2 regions of the Clostridium neonatale genome follow, and region 2 is predicted to be linked to the other one. Evidence: predicted binding sites of a transcription regulator. Region 2 holds the regulator's gene; the other holds the start of a gene.
The links. The regulator NrdR, encoded in region 2, represses ribonucleotide reductase genes. The targets are predictions, from matches to a motif close to CACNANATNTNGTG.
Positions count from the first base shown of each region.

Region 1 (11,196 bases), on a different contig from region 2:
TTCCTATTGGGAATGGCTTGATGTTTGGTCCTCTAACCACCTCAACTTCAGCATTTGTTGGTGCTGGTGCTAAAATCATAGAATCATCTATCAAGAATCTTTCTGGCATATCTATTGTTAAATCTATATCCATTTCTGTTGGATCAGTCAATACTCCATTTATTGCCGAAACAGCTGCTGTTTCTGGACTTACAATATATATTTGACCTGTTAATGTTCCACTTCTACCAAAGAAGTTTCTATTTACAGTTCTTAAAGAAATTCCATTAGTTCCTGGCGCTTGTCCCATGCCAATACATGGTCCACAAGAGTTTTCAAGGATTCTTGCTCCTGCACTGATTATATCTGCTAAAGCACCATTTCTAGCTATCATCTCCATAACTTGTCTTGACCCTGGCCCAATTACTAAACTAACATCTGGATGTACCTTATTTCCTTTTAGTATCTTTGCAACCTTCATTAAATCCTCATAAGAGGAATTAGTACAACTACCTATAAATACTTGATCTACTTTAATTTTGCCTACTTCACTAACCTTAGCTACATTATCTGGACTATGTGGCTTAGCTGTAAGTGGAGTTAGTTCATCCAAGTTAATTGTTACTACGTCATCATATACCGCATCAGCATCTGGCTTAAATTCTATCCAGTCTTCTTCTCTTCCTTGTGCCTTAAAGAATTCTAATGTTCTTTCATCACTAGGGAATATTGAAGTTGTAGCTCCAAGTTCAGCTCCCATATTTGTTATTGTAGCTCTTTCTGGAACTGAAAGTGTTTTAACACCTTCTCCTGCATATTCAAATACTTTACCTACTCCGCCTTTAACTGTTAGTTTTCTTAATACTTCAAGAATAACATCTTTGGCAGCTACCATCTTATTTAATTTTCCTGTAAGTTCGATTTTAACAACTTTTGGAGTATTAATATTATATGCCCCACCACCCATGGCAAGAGCAACATCTAATCCACCAGCTCCCATTGCAAGCATACCAACACCACCAGCAGTTGGTGTATGACTATCAGATCCTATTAATGTATCTCCTGGCGTAGCAAATCTTTCTAAGAAAATTTGATGACATATACCATTACCTGGCTTTGAAAAATATACACCATATTTAGACGCTACAGTTTGAATAAACTTATGGTCATCTGCATTTTCAAATCCTTGTTGTAACATATTATGATCTATAAATGCTACTGATTTTTTTGTTTTTACTCTATCTATGCCCATAGCTTCTAATTGAAGATATGCCATAGTTCCAGTTGAATCTTGAGTTAAAGTCTTATCGATCTTTAAACTTATTGGCTCTCCTGCTTTTAATTCTCCTTCTACAACATGTGTTTTTAAAATTTTATAAACTAAATTATCGCCCACCTATAGCTCCCCCTATTTCATCACTTTTTTTATTTTTAAACCTCTGGGATTCCCCTGAGATAATTTTTACTTTTCAGACTTCAATCTTTGATATTCTTTATATAATTGTACTACTTCTTTATCAAAGAGAGTTCTCTTTAATCTAACTGAAGTTGATCTTACAAGTTCTAATATACCTTTTGATTCTTCATCTGTAAGATCTATATTATATTCTTTAAACTTATTAACTATAGCAGCTCGTCCAGAATGTTTTCCTATTAATATTTGTCTTTCAAGTCCGACTATTGCTGGATCAAAAGCTTCATAATTTTTAGGATCTTTTAATGCTCCATCTGCATGTATTCCTGATTCATGAGCAAACATATTTGATCCAACTATAGCTTTCCACTTTGGAAGTTCTCTGCCTGATGCTCTTGATACATATTCTGATACATCTTTAAACATCTTAGTATCTATATTTTCACCTTTATATCCATAAACAAGCATAAGTGCCATTAATACCTCTTCTAGCGCAGCATTTCCAGCTCTTTCTCCCAATCCATTTACAGTTACACCCACATGTGATGCTCCGCCTTTTATACCAGCTATTGCATTTGCTGTTGCCATACCAAAATCATTATGTGTGTGCATTTCTATATCAAAATTAGTTTTATCATGTAAATATTTTATATCATCTCTTATCTTGAATGGCTCCATTATACCTACTGTATCACAATATCTAAATCTATCTGCTCCTGCCTTCTTAGCTTCATTAATAAATTGCACTAAGAAATCTTTGTCTGCTCTAGATGCATCTTCTCCATTTACTGATACATAAAGTCCATTCTTCTTTGCAAATTCTACTGATTTTATCATATGTTCAAGTACCCATTCTCTAGATGTCCTTAACTTATGCTCAATATGAATGTCTGATACTGATATAGATATTGCAACCGCATCTACACCACAATCAATTGATTGCTCTACATCACTTATAACAGCCCTATTCCATGCCATAATACTTGACTTCAGATTTCTCTTAACAATTTCTTTTATAGCCGCTTTTTCGTCTCCGCCCATAGTAGGTATTCCTACTTCAAGTTGATCAACACCTAAGTCGCTCAACATTTCTGCTATTGCTATTTTTTCTTGGTTAGCAAAGACTACTCCTGCTGTTTGTTCGCCGTCTCTAAGAGTAGTATCTACTATAGTGACTTTGCTTCCAGTCTTCAAATCAATAACTGCCATTGTACTTTCCCCCAATTTATAAATATTGCTCATAATATTTCAAAATATTATATATAATCATATAATATCACATTATACATTAACTGCCAATACTTATAATCATATTTTTGCAACAGATGCCTTATCTTCCTTCATGTATTATTTAATTTCATATATTTTAATGAATATTTAATAAAATTATTGCAAGATTTTTTTTTTACATTGCAACATTATATTTATATATCATATTCTAAAATGTAAATTTCTTATTAGTAAGACTACTATTTTTTAATATTAATTCAGCATTATTAAATATTTATTCATATATAAAAAAGAATTGCCATTTAAAATATATTCTTGATGGCAACTCTTCTAAATTTATATATTTTTAATAATTATGTGTATGGTTTTCTGTGTGAGAAATTCTATCTTCTCTTTCGTGACACTTTCCTGGTCCAAATCTCTCATCTAAACTTAAATATCCTGTGACTCTTGATATTCCTTGAATATCCATACTTCCACATTTAGTACATTTACTATCTCCTGCTTGAAGATATGTTCCACATTCTTTACAGTATCTGATATGGAAGTTAACCCCTATATAACTTATATTAGTATGCTTATATGCATAATTAACTATATCCATAACAGTTTCAGCATTTGGATAATCATCTACTTCAATATAACTTATATGACCTCCATTGCATAGTTTATGATAAGGTGCTTCAATATCTATTTTATCTTTTATTGATATAGGATAACCAACAGGTACATGGAAACTATTTGTATAATATTCTTTGTCTGTAACGCCTTTTATTATTCCAAATATCTTTTGATCCTGCTTTATAAACTTTCCTGAAAGGCCTTCTGCAGGAGTAGCATAACAACTCCAATTTAAACTTAGTTCTTCTGATAATCTATCTGTATATTGTCTAATATATTCAACAATCTTTACTCCTAGTTTCCTAGATTCTTCATCTTCACCATGATGCTTTCCAACTAATGCTACTAAGGTTTCTGCAAGACCTATATATCCAATTCCCCAAGTTCCTTGTTTTAATATTGGTTCAATAGAATCATCTGGTTCTAAGCCTTCTGAGCCTTTCATAAGACCCTGCCCAACTACAAATGGTAAATCTTTAACTCTTAGTTTTTTCAACACATCATATCTATGAAGTAGAGAATCCTTTGCTAATTCAAGTCTTGAATCTAATATTTCAAAGAATTTATCTACACTGCCCTTTGCTTGTAGACCTATTCTTGGTAAATTAATAGTTGTTGGAGCAATGTTTCCTCTTCCTTTACAACCAGGCTCCCCATTAACGTTCTTCATTATGTATGTTCTGCATCCCATTGTTGCTGGAACATATCCTTTATCATAGTATTCTTTATTAAAGTCTGCGTCTATATTCATAAAAGTAGGGTTCATTCTTTTTGCTGCAACTCTACATGCTAATTTATATAAATAGAAGTATGGATCATTTTCTTCTCTATTTACGCCTTCTTTAACTCTAAAAATTATATTAGGGAAAATAGGTTGTTCTCCTTTACCTAATCCTTTTTCATATTCTAAAAGGAAAATCTCACATACTAATGCCGCATCTTCACTTGTAGGCAATCCTATGTTTATTGAACTAAACGGAACTTGAGATCCTGCTCTTGAATGCATTGTATTCAAATTATAAACTACACCTTGCATAGCTTGGTGAACTCTTTCCCTTACTTTCTTTTCTAACACTTCATTAATCTTTTCATCTGATAAACCTAATTCTTTAAATTCTTTCCTAATCTCTTCTCTTGTAGGTTCTACAAAGATTGCCATATCATTATCAAAATCTGGATGTGATTGGCCCCCAAACATATCGTTTTGAGTTGATTGAAGTAATATGCAAGATAATTCTGCAGCTGTTTCTATTCTCTTTGGAGCATTTATTGTTCCATATCCAGTGTTGAAACCTTTTTCTAATATTTCTCTTGTAGGTATGTGTAGACAGTTTACAGTTAAATTATAACTATCTAAATCATGATAATATAAGTCTCCAGTTTCATGAGCCTTAGCTAAGAACTTTGGCATTATTGCTAAAGTATTCCACTTATTTGATTCTGATGCTATTCTTAATAACTTTGAGCTAAAGTTATTTCCTACATTTGCATTATCTCTATCTGTTTCTACACCTATACTACGTATAGCTTTCATTAAGTCTGATTTTATTTCTCTAACTTTTGTTCTTTCTTGTCTATATCCAGAATATGCCGCTGCAATTTCCTTAAGACCTTGTTCGCTCAATGCTTTTTCAACTAAATTTTGAATTTCTTCTACACTTATAGTTAATTTTGCTTCTACTTCTATAAATGATATTACCTTTTTTACCGTATCTAGAACTTGACTTTCTTTTAAATCTAAACCGATTTCATTAGCTGAGCCCTTTATAGCTTGAGCTATTTTATCAGAGTTGAAATCCACTTGTCTCCCATCTCTTTTTACAACATATAGCATTAATATTCCTCCCACAACACAATATCTAGTATCATCATTGTTTTATTATACTTTATTAAATATGTGTTAGCAATACTTCTAATTTTTTATTTTTAAACGAAAATATTTCAATTATATCTAGTTAGGTCATATTATCTTCATATTATTCGAATTTTTACCCATATTGGATATTTGACTAATTTAAAGATCATTTAAAATCAGATTACATGTGGATTCAGTATTATTTTAAGGAATAAAAAAAATTTTTTTGTTAAAAATATTTATAAAATAATATAAAAAAAGAGGTTTTAATTATGAAAGGATTTATTCTGGATTCTACATTTAAAGAAAGCTCAATAATTGATAATAATAATAATATCTCAACCATTTCATCTCATAGTTTATTAAATAATACAATTAAGACTTACAATATGCCTTTAAACGAAAATACATCTTCATATATTTCTCATCATAATAATATCGATAAATTAAATGTATATAATGTAATTGACTATATATAGATTTAAATATACAATAAATAATATAGTAATGTGCTAGGGGAGCCTTTGTGCTGAGATTTGAGAAATCATAAACCCTTTAAACCTGATCTAGTTAATTCTAGCGTAGGGAATGCAACCTTATAAAAATAAATATCTATTTATTCGGTTGATATCTCCTGTATAGAGTTGAATCAATTTTCTACTATAATAAAAAAATTTGATTTATACTCTGGCTTACCCAATCCATATAAAATAATATGGACAAGCACACAAAGGAGGTTTTTTATGGAAAATTTTTTTGGATGGAAGGATGAATTCTTTTCATTAACTCAGATTGTTCCTAGTTTAAAGGAACAATTTACAGAAAATCCACAGAATGCGTGGTTAACAGTTGCTACTATAATTGGATGTATTGCATTATTAATTGTATTAATTAAAGCAAAAAAGATAGAATTTACATCTCAATTAATAACAAGAATAGGGATTGCTTTAGCATTAGCAACTATACTAAAACTACTTAGACTTTATCACTTTCCACAAGGAGGTAGTATAACTTTAGGAAGTATGGTTCCTATACTGCTTATTGCATTTATGTACGGACCTCAGGTTGGATGTTTAACAGGATTCCTTTATGGAGTAATTACATTCATTATGGATCCATATATCCTTCATCCAGTCCAAGTACTATTTGATTATCCACTTCCATTTACTGCTTTAGGACTTGCTGGATTCTTTAAGGACAAGAGATTACTCGGTGTAGGTATATCTGTATTCATTAGATTTTTGTGTCACTTTATATCAGGAGTTGCCTTCTTTGGTATGTATGCTCCTGAAGGAATGTCTTCTTGGATTTACTCATTATCTGTTAATGGACCTATGATAGGAATAGAAGGTATCATATGTTTAGTAATAGTATCAGTCCTTCCAGTTAACAGAATAATAAATGCTACATCTAAGTTTGGTACAGTATAATATCATTATTACTTTAAAATAAAAAAATGATTATATTTAAAATAGTTTTACTATTAAATATAATCATTTTTTATTTTCTAAAATATGATTTCTTAATATAAATTAAGACTACAATTATAGAAGAAATAACAAAAATCAAGTTTTCTATTCTTCTACAATTGATATTGCAGCTACTGGGCAGCTGTCTACAGCTTCTTGAACTTCTCCTTCTGTTCCATCTGGTGCTTCATCAACTATGAATCCAGCCTTTCCATCATCCTCTATTTCAAAACATTCTGGACATATAGATGGACATAATCCACATGCTATGCAAGTATCTTTATCAACTGCAGCTTTCATTTTCATACTTCCTCTCTAAAAAATTTCAATTTTATTATTTACCTATAATAAAAGAATTATTCATAATCAAAATAATACTGCCCAAGAATGATTTTCAGATCATTCTTGGGCAGTAAGTTTTATTAATATAATCCTTCGAATATTAATGAATATAATGGATCTTCTTTAACATACTCTTCTAATTTACCTTGCGCTAATGCGTCTGTAAGATTAATATCAATAGGAAGTTCTCCTATTAATGGTATTCCTAAATATTCAGCATTTTCTTCAGATGATTTATTACTAAATACTCTTATCTTTTTGTCACAATCCGGACAATTAATATAAGCCATATTTTCTACGACGCCTTTAATTTTAACACCTATTTTATTAGCCATTATTACAACTTTCTTAACTATCATTGATACCATATCTTGTGGTGTTGAAACAATAACTAGTTCATTTATAGGAAACTCCTGCATAACAGTTAATGCAATATCTCCTGTGCCTGGTGGCATATCTATAAGTAAATAATCAAGTTCTCCCCAGTTAGTATCAACAAATATTTGTTTAAGCACGCCATTTATAATCCCGCCTCTCCAGATAAGAGGTTCTTCTTCTACTGGATTAACAAGATTCATTGATATTACTTTTATACCACAATCAGTTTCAACTGGATCAAATCTAACAACCTCATCATTAATAGGCACTATTCCAGCTCTCTTCTCATTTATACCCAAAACTCTTGGCATAGAAGGTCCTGTAATATCAGCATCAAGTACACCAACCTTATATCCTCTTTTAGCTAACATTGCTGCCATGATACCAGTTACAGTTGATTTACCAACTCCACCTTTACCACTTATTACACCTATAACATTCTTTATCCTTCCGAATCTTGGCTGTAATTTTGAAGATTCTACACCATTACAATCTTCTTTTTTTGTTTGACAAGTGCCCTTACTTGGACAGCTATCACAGTTTCCCATCGCATAGTCCTCCTTGCTCTTTACCAATCTCTTGGCTTTTCATTTGGTTCACTAATGTTAATATTCCAATCCTTATAACTATATTCAGCTTGAATATAGTAATTTTCATAAGAATTGTCTTTTTTATTATCCACAGTTATCAATGTTTTAAATATAGTTGTGCTATACCCTCTATTTTTAACTGTTATTATTGTATCAAATTGATCTGAATTGTTTTTAACTAATTCAGCATTAGGTAGTATTTTCTTTATGCTCTCTTCAAAATCTAATAATTCTACTGAAAATATATATTTCAAGCATTCTGTATCACCTGAAATATCTATTCCGACTTTACTATTAGATGATAATGCATCTTTTTTTAATTCAAGTATATCAAGGATTGATTGATAGTAAATATATTGAAAATCTCTTGGCTTTCTTATAAATGAAAGATTTTGCATTATTGTATTTTCCAAAGTCTTTGGAACTATAAATGACTCTTGATCATTATAAAAATTACCCTTACCTTTTTCATCAGTACCAACTATATAATTATACTTTTTTACTTCGTCTCCAATCTGAACTTCAAATATGTAATCAGGATCAAGAGAAGATTTATCAGAAACGATTTTGCCCTTCTTCAAAATTTTATATATATCATTAATTGCCTGAGGATCATTTACTATAAATCTAAATCCACTATCTCTAAAATTTTGTATTATTATTTGATCTACTTTCTCTTGCTTTATGTAGTCAAAACTTTCATTTCTCAAATTAGCCTTAATAGCTAAATTGTCCAATAAAGTACATCCTGAGAATAAACTACTTATAATAGTAACTATTAATATACTTAAAATTATAAATTTCTTTTTTCTCACTTCCTATACACTCCTTTAATCAACTTATGGAAATTAAAAACCACTATTCCAATGATTAAAGTAAATATAGCAATAAACTGTGATGTAGAAAGAATTCCTACACTACCTCTTGGATCATTTCTCAAGAACTCAATCAAAAATCTACCTATACTATATATGATTAAATAACAACCTACTACTTTTCCAGATTTCTTCTCTTTCTTTGAATAATATAAAAGGAAAAATCCTAATATAAAATCGAAAGCTGATGAGTATAATTGAGTCGGATGAATATGAATTCCAGCTGGTGCAAGAGACCCCTCTGGAAACACAACTCCAATTGGCAAATCCGTTTCAGCCCCATAGCAGCAACCTGCTAGAAAACAACCTATCCTTCCAAATCCCTGTGCTATAGCTACACCTGGAATAGTCATATCTAATAATTCTAACGTATTCCACCCTTTTTTCTTAGAGTATAAATATATAGATAGAGCTCCACCGATTATAGCACCATAAATAACAAACCCATATCCAAAGTTTTTCAATATACTTGGATCTTGTAAAACTTCCTTAAATTCAGTTATTATAAATAATAACTTTCCGCCTAACACTCCACCTATTACAGCAAATATAATTAAATTTAATAATGAATCTTCATCATAGCCTTTCTTCTTAGCTGCTCTGATTAATAAGCTAGAAGCTATAATTATACCAATTGCAATCATCAGTCCATAACTTCTGATTTTTAACCCAAATATCTCAAATAGTGTTATCCTCATTAATTTCCTCCTTACATTAAACAAGTACCAAAGAGAAACAAAACAGCCTCTCATTGGTACTTAAAATTATAATACTAATGCTCATTATTAGCAAATATTATCGCTTAACTAAGCTCTACACTGGAAACAATAGAATTAAATACTGATTTTATATTTTCTTTATAATTTTTTTCTTTTACATTAAATAATATCTTAACTATTTTACCTTTTTCGAATTGTAAATAATAACATTGATTTTTAAAATCATAGCCATTTCTAATGGTAGTTTCATATGTTGATAAAACCCCAATATTACTTTTATATTTATAAGGCATTATTTCTAATTTAGAATACTTTAAAGATTGGTTTTTAGAATCTCTCTCTGCAAAGGTTTCAATCTCATCATTTGTATTAATAATTTGTAATGATCCAGTAAGTTTATTATTTCCATCTGTAAAATTCAATACATTATTTATGTATTGATTATCTCCCATTCTCTCAACTACCGTCCATTCATTTGGCAAAGAAATAATATAGTTACTTTTATCAAAATTATATTCCTTAAATTCATTTATCCCATTATCCGTAAGAGCCACCTTATTAAAGTTTTTATTGAAAAAACCTTGAACTATGGATAGTAACAACATTAAACATATTAATATGGACGTAACAATTAACTGCTTTTTATTCATATCTGTTCAACTTATTTTTATTTCTTCATAGGTATTACAATTGAAGAATTTTTAAAATCATAGAACATTAGCCAATATCCCTGACTTCTATTATTACTATTTGTCCATGTTACGAATCCTGTTTTTCCTCCATACGGTTGATCTTCTTTATCCTTAGAACCTGGTATACCATATACTATATACTGTAATTCTCCTTCTGTATCACACTTATAACCTAATAAGAAATGATTATTTTTGCTTATATATGGATAATAGTTTATCATTGGATAATACGCTAATGTATATTTGTTATAATTTGATTCATTACATAAATCATCTATACTATCTACATTAACTCTATACCATTTACAATTATTGATATCATTTAGTTTGTCCTCATATACATCAAAACCTCTTGCTATTTTTTCAAAGTATTCCCCCACACTTCCGTTCATAGCAAAATCTTTGGAAGTATTCACATTTTCTTTAATATCTCTTTCATATTTATCAAAGTCTGGTGTGTCTAAATCTAAATCCAGCCTTGTGTTTTCTTCTATTCTTTTATTTATATGTGTTTTACAGTACATATCACTCTTACTTCTATTTAATTTAAATTTCTTCCACTCACATTTATTATCATATTTCTTCTTTATAAAACCATAAACCATGTAATCGCAATTCATATCCTGTATATCAAAATCTATTATGTGATTGCACTCTTCTATTTTATCGCAAAGATTATCTATTATTTCTTCAAAGCTCTCTTTTTTATACTCTTCTTTCTTTGCTTCGCCCTTCTCACATTTCTTGCATTCATTTTTATGTTCTTCATCCTTTTTGTGCTCTTCCTTCTTACACTCTTCTTTTTTGCATTCATCCTTCTTATGTTCTTCTTTCTTACATTCCTCTTTTTTATGCTTTTCCTTTTTATCTTCTTCTTTATCACACTTCTTACATTTGTTTCTTTCATCTGAAGATAATATATTTTCTTCTATCTTCTCTTCCACACTTTCTATATTAGTATCAGTTTTCTCTACTGATTCTAATACTTCTACTGTTCCTATTTTTATGTTCTCAATTCTTTCTGCCTTACCT
Region 1 covers NZ_UICR01000001.1:106,972-118,167, reverse strand. The annotation lists gene CNEONATNEC86_RS00520 (aconitate hydratase) at 1-1,375, opposite strand, end outside; gene nifV (homocitrate synthase) at 1,442-2,602, opposite strand; gene CNEONATNEC86_RS00510 (anaerobic ribonucleoside triphosphate reductase) at 2,970-5,078, opposite strand; gene CNEONATNEC86_RS00505 (hypothetical protein) at 5,372-5,578, shown strand; TPP riboswitch at 5,604-5,705, shown strand; gene thiT (energy-coupled thiamine transporter ThiT) at 5,843-6,529, shown strand; gene CNEONATNEC86_RS00495 (ferredoxin) at 6,674-6,868, opposite strand; gene CNEONATNEC86_RS00490 (Mrp/NBP35 family ATP-binding protein) at 6,991-7,836, opposite strand; gene CNEONATNEC86_RS00485 (YhfM domain-containing protein) at 7,857-8,693, opposite strand; gene CNEONATNEC86_RS00480 (prolipoprotein diacylglyceryl transferase) at 8,690-9,451, opposite strand; gene CNEONATNEC86_RS00475 (hypothetical protein) at 9,556-10,122, opposite strand; gene CNEONATNEC86_RS00470 (DUF7922 domain-containing protein) at 10,140-11,196, opposite strand, start outside.
Region 1: the regulator NrdR is predicted to act here: its motif matches at 5,096-5,109, upstream of CNEONATNEC86_RS00510 (anaerobic ribonucleoside triphosphate reductase).

Region 2 (11,196 bases):
GGAAATAATATATCTAATGATTTAGCTATATGTGGCAAATTTTCATTTATGGAAGCAGATAATATAAAAATAATTTATTCAGGAAACTATGAATCATTATATAAAGATGAATCACTTGATGATGATATACAAGTAGGGACAACTAAGGTATCTAAAGAATTATTCTATGAAGTAACTAATGCTAGAATTGAAGAAATATTAATTCATGTCAATACTGAATTAAAAAAGACTGGTCATTATGATAGAATTTGTAGTATAATTTTATATGGAGATGGTTTAAGCTATTTTGAAAATATAAATACGTTTGCAAAAGCTATTATTAAGAGAAAGACTAAGATTGTAAGCAAAGTAGACTTAGGAATAAAAAATTCAGAAAATATAACTTCTTTAGCATTAGCAAAAGAAGTATATGATAGATTAAATTTATTAGAGGATAGTAATAAACCTCAAATAGTTGAAGAAATTCAAACGAATGAAACAGAATTTTTATTAGACGAAAATGAGGAAGGAAGTCATATTCTAAAAAAAATTAAAACTTTTTTGGATAAGATTTTTTAAAGGGAGGAATTAATTTGTTAGATTTTGATTCAGATATGCAAGAATTAACCAATATAAAAGTAATTGGTTGTGGTGGCGGTGGTAGCAATGCCGTTAACAGAATGATAGTTGAAGGATTAAAAAATGTTGAGTTTATAGCAATAAACACAGATAAACAGGCGTTATTGCTTTCTAATGCAAGTCAAAAAATACAAATTGGGGAAAAATTAACCAAAGGGCTTGGTGCAGGAGCTAATCCAGAAATAGGTAAAAAAGCTGCTGAAGAGAGCAGAGAAGAAATTACAGCTGCTATTAAAGGAGCTAATATGGTATTTATTACTGCTGGAATGGGCGGTGGAACTGGAACAGGAGCAGCACCAGTAGTTGCTGAAATAGCAAAATCTATGGATATATTAACTGTAGGTGTAGTTACTAAGCCTTTCCCATTTGAAGGAAAGAGAAGAATGAGACATGCAGAAATGGGGATTGAAAATCTAAAAGAAAAAGTTGATACTTTAGTTATAATACCAAATGAAAGACTTCTAACAATGGCTGATAAGAAAACAACACTTTTAGATTCGTTCAAATTGGCTGATGAAGTGCTAAGACAAGGGGTTCAAGCAATTTCAGACTTAATTACTATAACTGGTGTTATTAACGCAGACTTTGCGGATATAAAAGCAGTTATGCTTGATAAAGGATTAGCACATATGGGAGTTGGTTTTGGTAAGGGTGAGACAAGAACACAAGATGCAGTTAAGCAGGCAATCTCATCACCATTATTAGAAACTTCAATCGATGGAGCTACAGATGTTATAATAAATTTTACTGGTGGAGCAGATCTTGGAGCGTTAGAAGTATATGATGCTGCAGATGTAGTACGTGAAGCGGTTGATCCAGATGCTAATATTATTGTTGGAGCTGTAATTGATGAGTCTTTAAAAGAAGAAATAAGAATTACAGTAATCGCAACAGGATTTGAATGTCAACCTTCTATAGAACCAATAACTAAAGAGAGTGTTAAGCCAGTAAATAATACTTCTGTTAAAGAAGAGGTTGCAGCAACAGTAGAACCTACAGTTGAACCAATTATAACTTCAAATAATAGTTATGAATCAGATGATTTAGATATACCTGTATTTTTAAGAAGACAAAAGAAACATTAATATTTACTTCTTTATATATTTAAATTATAGCCTTAAAAGAATTATCTTTTAAGGCTATAATTTTTTATTATTTAGTAATTTATATATTTAGATAACCAGTGGCTAAGTTATTTTTGATAATATTGTAATAAATAAAATATAAAGACTAAAGAATAAAAAATAAATTATATGCGCCTGTCCTTTTCACAGGCTTGCTCAGAAAAAACAGTATGCGATGAAAAAACTACGGGTAAACGATTTTTAAAATTAAAGTTATTGTATTCTATTGGATTTATATTTTATAGAGAATCATATCATAGTCGCCTTGGCGATTTTTTAACGTATAGGAAAGTATAAAATTTTTATAATAGGAAAAGCCTTAAGAATAGAGGCTTTCTGTAACTTAGATAGTTCAATACGTTAAAAAATAAATTATAGTCCCGCAAAAGTGCCTTCTTATTTAAAAATGTGTTTGAGTAATTGCTTATTTTATAGTATTAAGGTTTATATTTTACGTATAAAGCGTGGCGAAGCCACTTTTTTATTTTACAAATTAAATTGTGAAAAAGTAAAAAAAATCATAAAAAGTTATTTTATCATATAAAAAGTAGTCTACAAAAAATGATGTAAGTAAATGTAAAAAGTTAAAGTTAAAAAATATTAATATGTTATTAGATTGTGACAAATTTTTAAGACAGATGAGTCTATAATGAATTCATATGATGGAGGAATAAAAATGGAAATATATATAGATGTTTTAATATTAGAAAATTTTATAGTAAATTTGTTTCTGCTATTATTAACTATGAAATTAATTCATCATAAATGTAAGACAAATATAATGATATTTTCAAGTTTTTTAGGAAGCATATATACAGTGGTATTACTGATTCCAGAATTGAAGATTTTTAGTTACTTCCCATTTCAAATAATTATGGCAATAATAATGGTTTGGATTACTTATGGAAAAACAAGTATCATTAATTTACTTAAGACTACTACAATATTTTTAATGGTTTCATTTACATTAAGTGGAATATGTTTTCTGTTTTCACTAAAAGAAAATATATATATATTAGGGGAGAAATTTAGTATTGCAAAGTATTCAATTAAATATGTGATTTTAAGTTTTATGATACTATTTATAGTTATTGATAGAATTAGTTACTATATTAAAGAACAAAATTTTGTAAATAATTACATATTTTCTGTAGAGTGTTATATAGAAAATAAAAACTATATATTTAAAGGATTTTTAGACACAGGAAATGAATTGAGAGAACCAATAACAAACTTACCTTGCATAATAGTTGAAGAAAGCTTGTTAGGTGATGTGAATTTCCAGGGAAATAATATATATCATATACCTTATAGAACAGTAAAATCAAATGGAATACTTGTAGGTATTAGAGTTAATAATGTAAATATAAAAGATCATGGATTAGAATTTAGAAAAATTGATGCAATAATATGTCCATGTAGTGATCAATTCAGCAAAAATAGTACATTTAATGCATTATTATCAAGAGGAATAGTATAGGAGGATTCAAAGTGGAAAAGATAATTGTATTATTAAATAAATTAATAAGTAAGTTAAAAGTATTTAGAAGAGGATTATATTATGTAGGCGGTAATGATGCACTTCCACCACCATTATCTAAGGATGAAGAGGAAGATTTAGTTAATAAATTAAATAGTGATGAAAGTATTAGAAGTATATTAATAGAAAGAAATTTAAGACTAGTAGTTTATATTGCAAGAAAATTTGAAAATACAGGTGTAAATGTAGAAGATTTAATATCAGTAGGAACAATTGGGCTCATTAAAGCAGTAAATACGTTTAATCCTGAAAAGAAAATAAAGCTTGCAACATATGCATCTAGATGTATAGAAAATGAAATTTTAATGTATTTAAGGAGAAATAGCAAAGTAAAAGCAGAAATATCATTTTATGAACCATTAAATATTGACTGGGATGGAAATGAATTATTGCTTTCAGATATATTAGGGACAGATAATGATACCGTATATAATTTAATAGAAGATGAGGTGGACAAGCAGCTTTTACTTATAGCACTAAAAAGCTTGAATGATAGAGAAAAAGAAATTGTAAGATTAAGATTTGGATTAAATGGAACAAGAGAAAAGACACAAAAAGAAGTTGCGGATATGCTTGGAATATCACAATCTTATATATCTAGATTAGAAAAGAAAATTATTAGAAGATTAAAAAAAGAAATAAGTAGAATGATTTAGGTTGTCTTTGAGTATAAAAGTATCTGCTATCGGAAATAATGATTAATGCAATACATATCATTACTTCCGAAAGGAGGAAAATTTTGTGATAATTAACAAGGTGGAAATATGCGGTGTTAATACAGCAAAACTTCCTATACTTAAAGAAAAAGAAAAAAAGCAATTGCTATTGCAAATGAAAGCAGGAGATAAAAATGCAAGAGAAACATTTATAAAGGGAAATTTAAGATTAGTACTTAGTGTAATTCAACGTTTTAATAATAGAGGGGAAAATATTGATGACTTATTTCAAGTAGGATGCATTGGTCTTATGAAATCAATAGATAATTTTGATTTATCACAGAATGTAAAATTTTCTACATATGCAGTACCTATGATTATAGGTGAAATCCGTAGATATTTAAGAGATAATAATTCAATTAGAGTTAGCAGGTCATTAAGGGATATAGCTTATAAAGCTTTAATAACAAGAGAAAAATTTATAAAAGATAATAACAAAGAACCAACGGTTTCTCAAATAGCAAAAGAGTTAGAATTGCCAAGAGAAGAAGTAGTATTTGCATTGGATGCAATTCAAGATCCAGTGTCTTTATTTGAACCTATATATCATGATGGCGGAGATGCAATTTATGTAATGGATCAAATAAGTGATACAAAAAATACTGATGAAAGCTGGCTTGAAAATATATCAATAAAGGAGGCTATGAAAAAATTAACAGATAGAGAAAAACTAATATTGAATTTAAGATTTTTTAATGGAAGAACTCAAATGGAGGTGGCCGAAGAAATTGGTATATCCCAAGCACAAGTTTCTAGGCTAGAAAAAACAGCATTAAAGCATATGAGAAAACATGTTTAATTACAAAAAGACGTTCAAAAGTATTTTGAACGTCTTTTAAATTTCGTAAACTTTATTAAAAATATGTATAGAAGCCAATAATAAATAAGAAAATGAATCATATATTTAATAATATAGATTAATTAAACTACATAAAAAATAAAAATTTATGGGGGAGATTTGATGGAGTTAGAATTACATTCAATCAATGGAATGAGAAATATGGAAGTTATAGATGTACTAACTGGAAGTAAACTTGGATTTATTAGAGATTTGAAAATAGACTGTGATACAAATAAAGTAATTTCTTTAATATTACCAGGAGAAGTTAAATCATGGTTTGGGAAGGATGAAGAAAAAGAAATACCGTGGAAAAATATAGTGAAAATAGGGACGGATGTTATACTGGTGAAATCACAAGGTGAAATAGATAATGATATAAATAATATATAGCAATATAAGAAGAATGACGTTATAATATATATAAGTAAAGTTGATGCACTAAAGTTAAGAGGTGATGTAAATGAAGTGTCCTTTTTGTTCTTTTGAAGAAAGTAAGGTGGTTGATTCTAGATCAACAGATGACAATACAACAATTCGAAGAAGAAGAGAATGTTTAAGATGTAATAAAAGATATACCACATATGAGAAAATAGAAGATTTTCCTATATTGGTAATAAAAAAAGACTTAACTAGAGAAAATTTTAATAAAGAAAAAATAATAAATGGCTTAATAATAGCTTGCCAAAAGCGTCCAATATCAAGAAAACAAATGGAAGATTTAGCAAATGACATAGAAAAAACAATTTCTAATAGCATGCTTACAGAAATTCCATCTAAGGATATTGGTGAAATGGTTATGAACAAATTAAAAGAGCTTGATGAAATATCTTATGTTAGATTTGCATCAGTTTACAGACAGTTTAAGGATATTAATACTTTTCTTGAAGAAATAAAAAACCTTACAACATAAAAAAAAATTGGGATATTGAGAAGTAAGCTTCAATATCCTTTTTATATATATAAAAATAATTAAAAATGATTTGTGTTATTAATAAGTTAAAAATTAGTTAAAAGATATACTAATTATTATATATAATGTTAATATTAATAATGTAAGGGTTAAGACTAGGAGGATATAGTTAAATGAACAAAGTTCTGTTAGATTCTCTTATAAAGAAAGAGGATTATTTGATTTTAGATAGTGATAAATTTCAAGTTGTGTTTACAAATGCAGAAAAAAATAGAAGCTTTAACAGAGCTACTGAGGAAGGAAAAAAGTATTTGAATTCTTTAAGTGGAGAATTTGATCTGGAAAAAGTTGTATATCTAAAACAAATACACAGTGATAAAATATTAGAGTACACTGGAAAAGATATAAATGACATGGAAGGTGATGCGGTAATAACTAACATAAAAAAAATAGCAGTAGGTATTTTTACAGCAGACTGCGTGCCAGTAATATTAGTAGATGAAGTGAGAAAAGTAGTAGCAGCTATACACAGTGGATGGAGAGGTACATTTGAATCAATAACCTTTAAGACCATAGAAAAAATGAAGAATGAATTTAAATGCAATGAAAAAAATATTAAAGCCTATATTGGATCTCATATTAGAAAATGTTGCTATGAAGTTTCTGAAGAACTTAAAGATAAATTTATAGAAAAAAAATATGATATTGATAAAAATAAATTATTTAATGGAAGAAATCTAAATTTAGAGTGCTGCGTTGAAGATGATCTAATAAAAAGTGGCGTAGATGAAAAAAACATATTTACTTTAGGAATATGTACTTATTGTAATGAAGATATTAAGTTATATTCATATAGAAAAAGTGAAGGAGCTTATGGAAGAATGTTTTCTTTTGTATTCCTAAAATAGGGGGGAAAAATATGTCTAAAGAAAAAATACTAATAGTTGATGATGAAGAACATATTGTTGAGTTATTAAAATTTAATTTACAAAGTGCAGGATATGAAGTGATGGAGGCTAATAATGGAATTGATGCATTAAAAATTGCAAACGAGAATAAGCCAAGTTTAATGCTTCTTGATTTAATGCTTCCAGGAATGGATGGTTTTGATGTTTGTAAAGAAATTAAGAGAAATAATGAAATGAAAAATACATCAATAATAATGCTTACTGCTAAAGGCGAAGAGTTAGATAAAATATTGGGATTGGAATTAGGGGCAGATGATTACATAACTAAGCCTTTTTCAGTGAGAGAATTATTGGCAAGAGTTAAAGCGGTTCTAAGAAGAACAAATACTTTTAGCGAAAGTGATAGTGAAATATATAAATCAAAGAGCTTAACTGTAAATTTTGAGCGCCATGAAGTAGTAGTAAATAATAATAAAGTGGACTTGAGTCTAAAAGAATTTGAGCTTCTTCAAATATTAATTAAAAATAAAGGAAAGATACTTAAAAGAGAGGTTTTATTAGACAAAATATGGGGGTATGAATATATAGGAGAAACAAGAACTGTTGATGTACACATAAGATACTTGAGAAAGAAAATAGAAGAGGATGATAAGAATCCAAGATTCATTGAGACTATTAGAGGAGTAGGGTATAGATTTAACCCAGAGGAATAATATGAGGAACAAAATACTAACATCTGTAATGGTAACTGTTTTATTTGCTATATTATTATTAACATCATCATTTATAACATTAATTAATTTAAGAGAAATAAATAATACAAAGCAAATACTTGTGAACGTAAACTATCTTATAAGTAAAAATGAGGATTTTGATAAGCATGATTTGAGCAAATTTAACGAAGTTAAAATCAATAATACTCCAATTAGAATTACTTTGGTTAATAAAAATGGAGACGTATTATATGATAATGAAATTAAAAGTAATGAAAATCATAAGGAAAGATTAGAGATAAAGAAAGCTTTTGAAGATGGAAGTGGATATCAGATAAGGTATAGTGAGACTTTAGATACTAAACTTATGTATTATGCAAGTAAAGTCAGTGATAATTTAGTATTAAGGACATCTATACCAATAAGTACTGTAAATATGTTTGAACAAGCTAATCTTAAATATTATTTATTTATAATTGCAGTTGTCATTGTATTTTCATTATTTTTATCATTTAGGTTGGTTAGAATAATTGTTGAGCCAATAAAAGAATTGGAATCAGTAACATCAAAGATGAGTCATGGTGATTATAAAATAAGGTCAAACATAAAAAGTAATGATGAACTTGGAACTTTAAGTAATACATTTAACAAAATGGCTGAACAGCTTCAAATCAAAATTAAAGAAGTGGTTGATAAGCAGAATAAAGTTGAATCTATATTAAATAGTGTAGAAAGTGGAATAATTGCAATAGATGAAGATAGCAATGTAATATTAATTAATCCATATGTTGGAACCTTACTTGGCATAAAGAAAAATATAGTTGGTGAATGTATATTTGATTATGTAAGTGATTATGATATAAAGTCATTTTTGAAGAACGAAGATAAAAATGAAGAGGAAATAAAAGTTCTTCATCCAATAGAAAGGGAAATAAAAATAAAAAAATCTGATATAATAAATGACTCTCAGAATATAGGAAGAGTAATTTTATTTCAAGATGTTACTGATATAAAAAGAGTTGCACTTATGAGAACGCAATTTGTAGCTAATGTTTCTCACGAATTAAAGACACCACTGACTTCAATTAAAGGCTTTGCAGAAACATTGAGGATAGTTAAAGATGATGAAACTAGAGAAAAATTTTTAGATATAATAAATAAAGAGGCTGAAAGATTAACACGCCTTATAAATGATATATTAGTATTATCTAATATTGAAAGTAATTTAGTCTCAGAAGTTGGGGAGTTTTCACCAGAAAACATAATTGAAGATGTCATAAATGTAATGAGAAAAATAGCTGTAAATAAAAATGTGGAAATTGAATATAATGATGAGAATTGTGAAAATATCTTAGGAGATAAGGATAAATTCCATCAATTGGTGCTAAACTTGATAGAAAATGCAGTTAAATATTCTAATGATAAAGGTAAAATAACAATAAATAGCTATAACGATGAACAATATTATTGTTTAGATATTATTGATGATGGAATTGGTATTCCGAAAGAAGATATACCAAGAATATTTGAAAGATTCTATAGGGTAGATAAGTCGCGTAAAAAGGGTGGTACAGGATTAGGCTTAGCTATAGTTAAACATATAGTTAAGATTTTTAACGGTCAGATAGATGTAGAAAGTGAGCTTGGGGTTGGGACTACATTTAAAATTAAAATACCATATCTTTAGAGTGAATAAAAACATATTTATTTGTAAAAAATACTTAGGAAATATATTTCTAAGTATTTTTTATTTAAATAGAAACTATTCATATATAGAACGTTATGTTAAATTTTATTAACATAACTGACTAATATCTTAACATTATTCTAATAATTTATTAACTTTCAAAGTTTATCATTAGTTTTGTAAAGGACAAAATAAATAGGTATATTAAATTGATGTTAAAACATATCGCTTACGGAGGAAAAATAATGAAAAAGAAATCTTTAAAATACATAGTTGGTACTTTACTTGTAGCTATGATTGGAATTGGAATGATAGGTTGTGGTGGTAATGGAAGTGCTGACACAAACAACGGTGAAGCTCAAGAAGGATTAAGTGGTACATTAACAATAAGTGGTTCATCTGCTTTATTACCATTAATGGAACAATCAATTGAAAAGTTTAATGAAAAATATTCAGAAGTCGAAATAAGTGCACAAGCAGGTGGATCAGGAACAGGACTTACTCAAGTACTTGAAGGTAGCGTTGATATAGGAAATTCAGATCTATTGGCAGAAGAAAAATTAGATACAGATAAAGCAAAAGAACTAGTTGATCATCAAGTAGTAGCACAAGGGTTTGGAGTTGTAGTTAGTAAAAGTCTTGGAATTACAAATTTAACTAAAGATCAAATTAAGGATATATTTTCAGGAAAAGTTACTAATTGGAGTGAAATTGGTGGACCTAATAAGGAAATATTTATAGTTCATAGAAAATCTGGTTCGGGTACAAGAGCTACTTTTGAAAGAACTATATTGGATGGTGATGCTTCACTTGAAAATGATTCAATTGGAGTTATGCAGGATTCTAACGGTGCGGTACTTACAGCTATGAGAGAAAATGAAGGAGCAATAAGTTATGTTGGCCTTGCATATATGAACAATGAAGAGGCTAAAGAAGCATTGGCAGTTGTTAGTATTGATGGAGTAAGTTCAGATAAAGCTAATATTTGTGATGGATCATATCCATTTTGGTCATATGGACATATGTATACAAAAGGGGAAGCAACAAGCCCAGCAAAAGAATTTATTGAATTTGTTTCAAGTAGTGAAAATAATGAAAGCTTAGAAAACTTAGGATTTATATCAGGATCAGAAATGAAAGTAAAATAGAAAAAAACATAAATAATTTTAAATTAGAGGATGAGTTAAGATGGAAAAAAGAAGTTTAAAGGAAAGGATTAAGAATGAGTATATAGGTCAGATTTTTGCAAACTTTTGTGGAATACTCATTATATTAATCACAGTAGCTATAATAATTTTTATAGGATCTAAAGGGATAAAAACATTTACGCAAAATCACTATAGCATATCAGAGTTTCTATTCACTAATAATTGGAAGCCTGGACAAGAAAATTCTCCTTCTTTTGGAGCTTTGGCTTTCATCTTAGGCTCAACATTGGTTAGTGTAGGCGCAGTTGTTATAAGCGCGCCTATTGCTATAGCTTTAGCCATATTTGTAAATGTAATATCAAAAGGAATAGGTAATAAATTAATAAAACCATCATTAGAGGTCTTAGTTGGAATACCATCTGTTGTATATGGATGGGTAGGAATTTCTGTTTTAGTTCCTTTTATAAAAAATAATGTTGGTGGTATGGGGTACTCGTTACTTGCAGGAGTATTAGTACTATCACTTATGATATTACCTACAATAGCAACATTATCAATAGATGCTATAAAGACTATACCTATGGATCACATTGAGGCATCATATGGCCTTGGTGCAACAAGATGGCAAACAATCTCAAGGGTTATTGTTCCAGGTGCAAAATCAGGAATACTTACAGGGGTAGTTCTTGGGATTGCTAGAGCTTTTGGAGAGGCATTAGCAGTACAAATGGTTATAGGAAACACAGTTAAGATACCTGATGGTATTCTTTCATCAATGTCAACTTTGACAAGTATAATAACTATGGACATGGCAAACACAGTAAGTGGAACAGCATGGAATGATGCATTATGGACATTAGCATTAATATTGTTAATAATATCATTCATTTTCATATTGATTGTGAGAAGAATTGAAAAAAGGAGTGCTGTCTAATGAATGCTAAAAAAGTAGATAAAATTGCAACATTTATACTTTATGCAATAAGTACGT
Region 2 covers NZ_UICR01000002.1:752,554-763,749, reverse strand. The annotation lists gene CNEONATNEC86_RS15095 (cell division FtsA domain-containing protein) at 1-558, shown strand, start outside; gene ftsZ (cell division protein FtsZ) at 573-1,703, shown strand; gene CNEONATNEC86_RS15085 (sigma-E processing peptidase SpoIIGA) at 2,419-3,222, shown strand; gene sigE (RNA polymerase sporulation sigma factor SigE) at 3,234-3,938, shown strand; gene sigG (RNA polymerase sporulation sigma factor SigG) at 4,024-4,797, shown strand; gene CNEONATNEC86_RS15070 (YlmC/YmxH family sporulation protein) at 4,960-5,229, shown strand; gene nrdR (transcriptional regulator NrdR) at 5,300-5,749, shown strand; gene pgeF (peptidoglycan editing factor PgeF) at 5,923-6,657, shown strand; gene CNEONATNEC86_RS15055 (response regulator transcription factor) at 6,669-7,370, shown strand; gene CNEONATNEC86_RS15050 (sensor histidine kinase) at 7,372-9,057, shown strand; gene CNEONATNEC86_RS15045 (phosphate ABC transporter substrate-binding protein) at 9,303-10,205, shown strand; gene pstC (phosphate ABC transporter permease subunit PstC) at 10,246-11,139, shown strand; gene pstA (phosphate ABC transporter permease PstA) at 11,139-11,196, shown strand, end outside.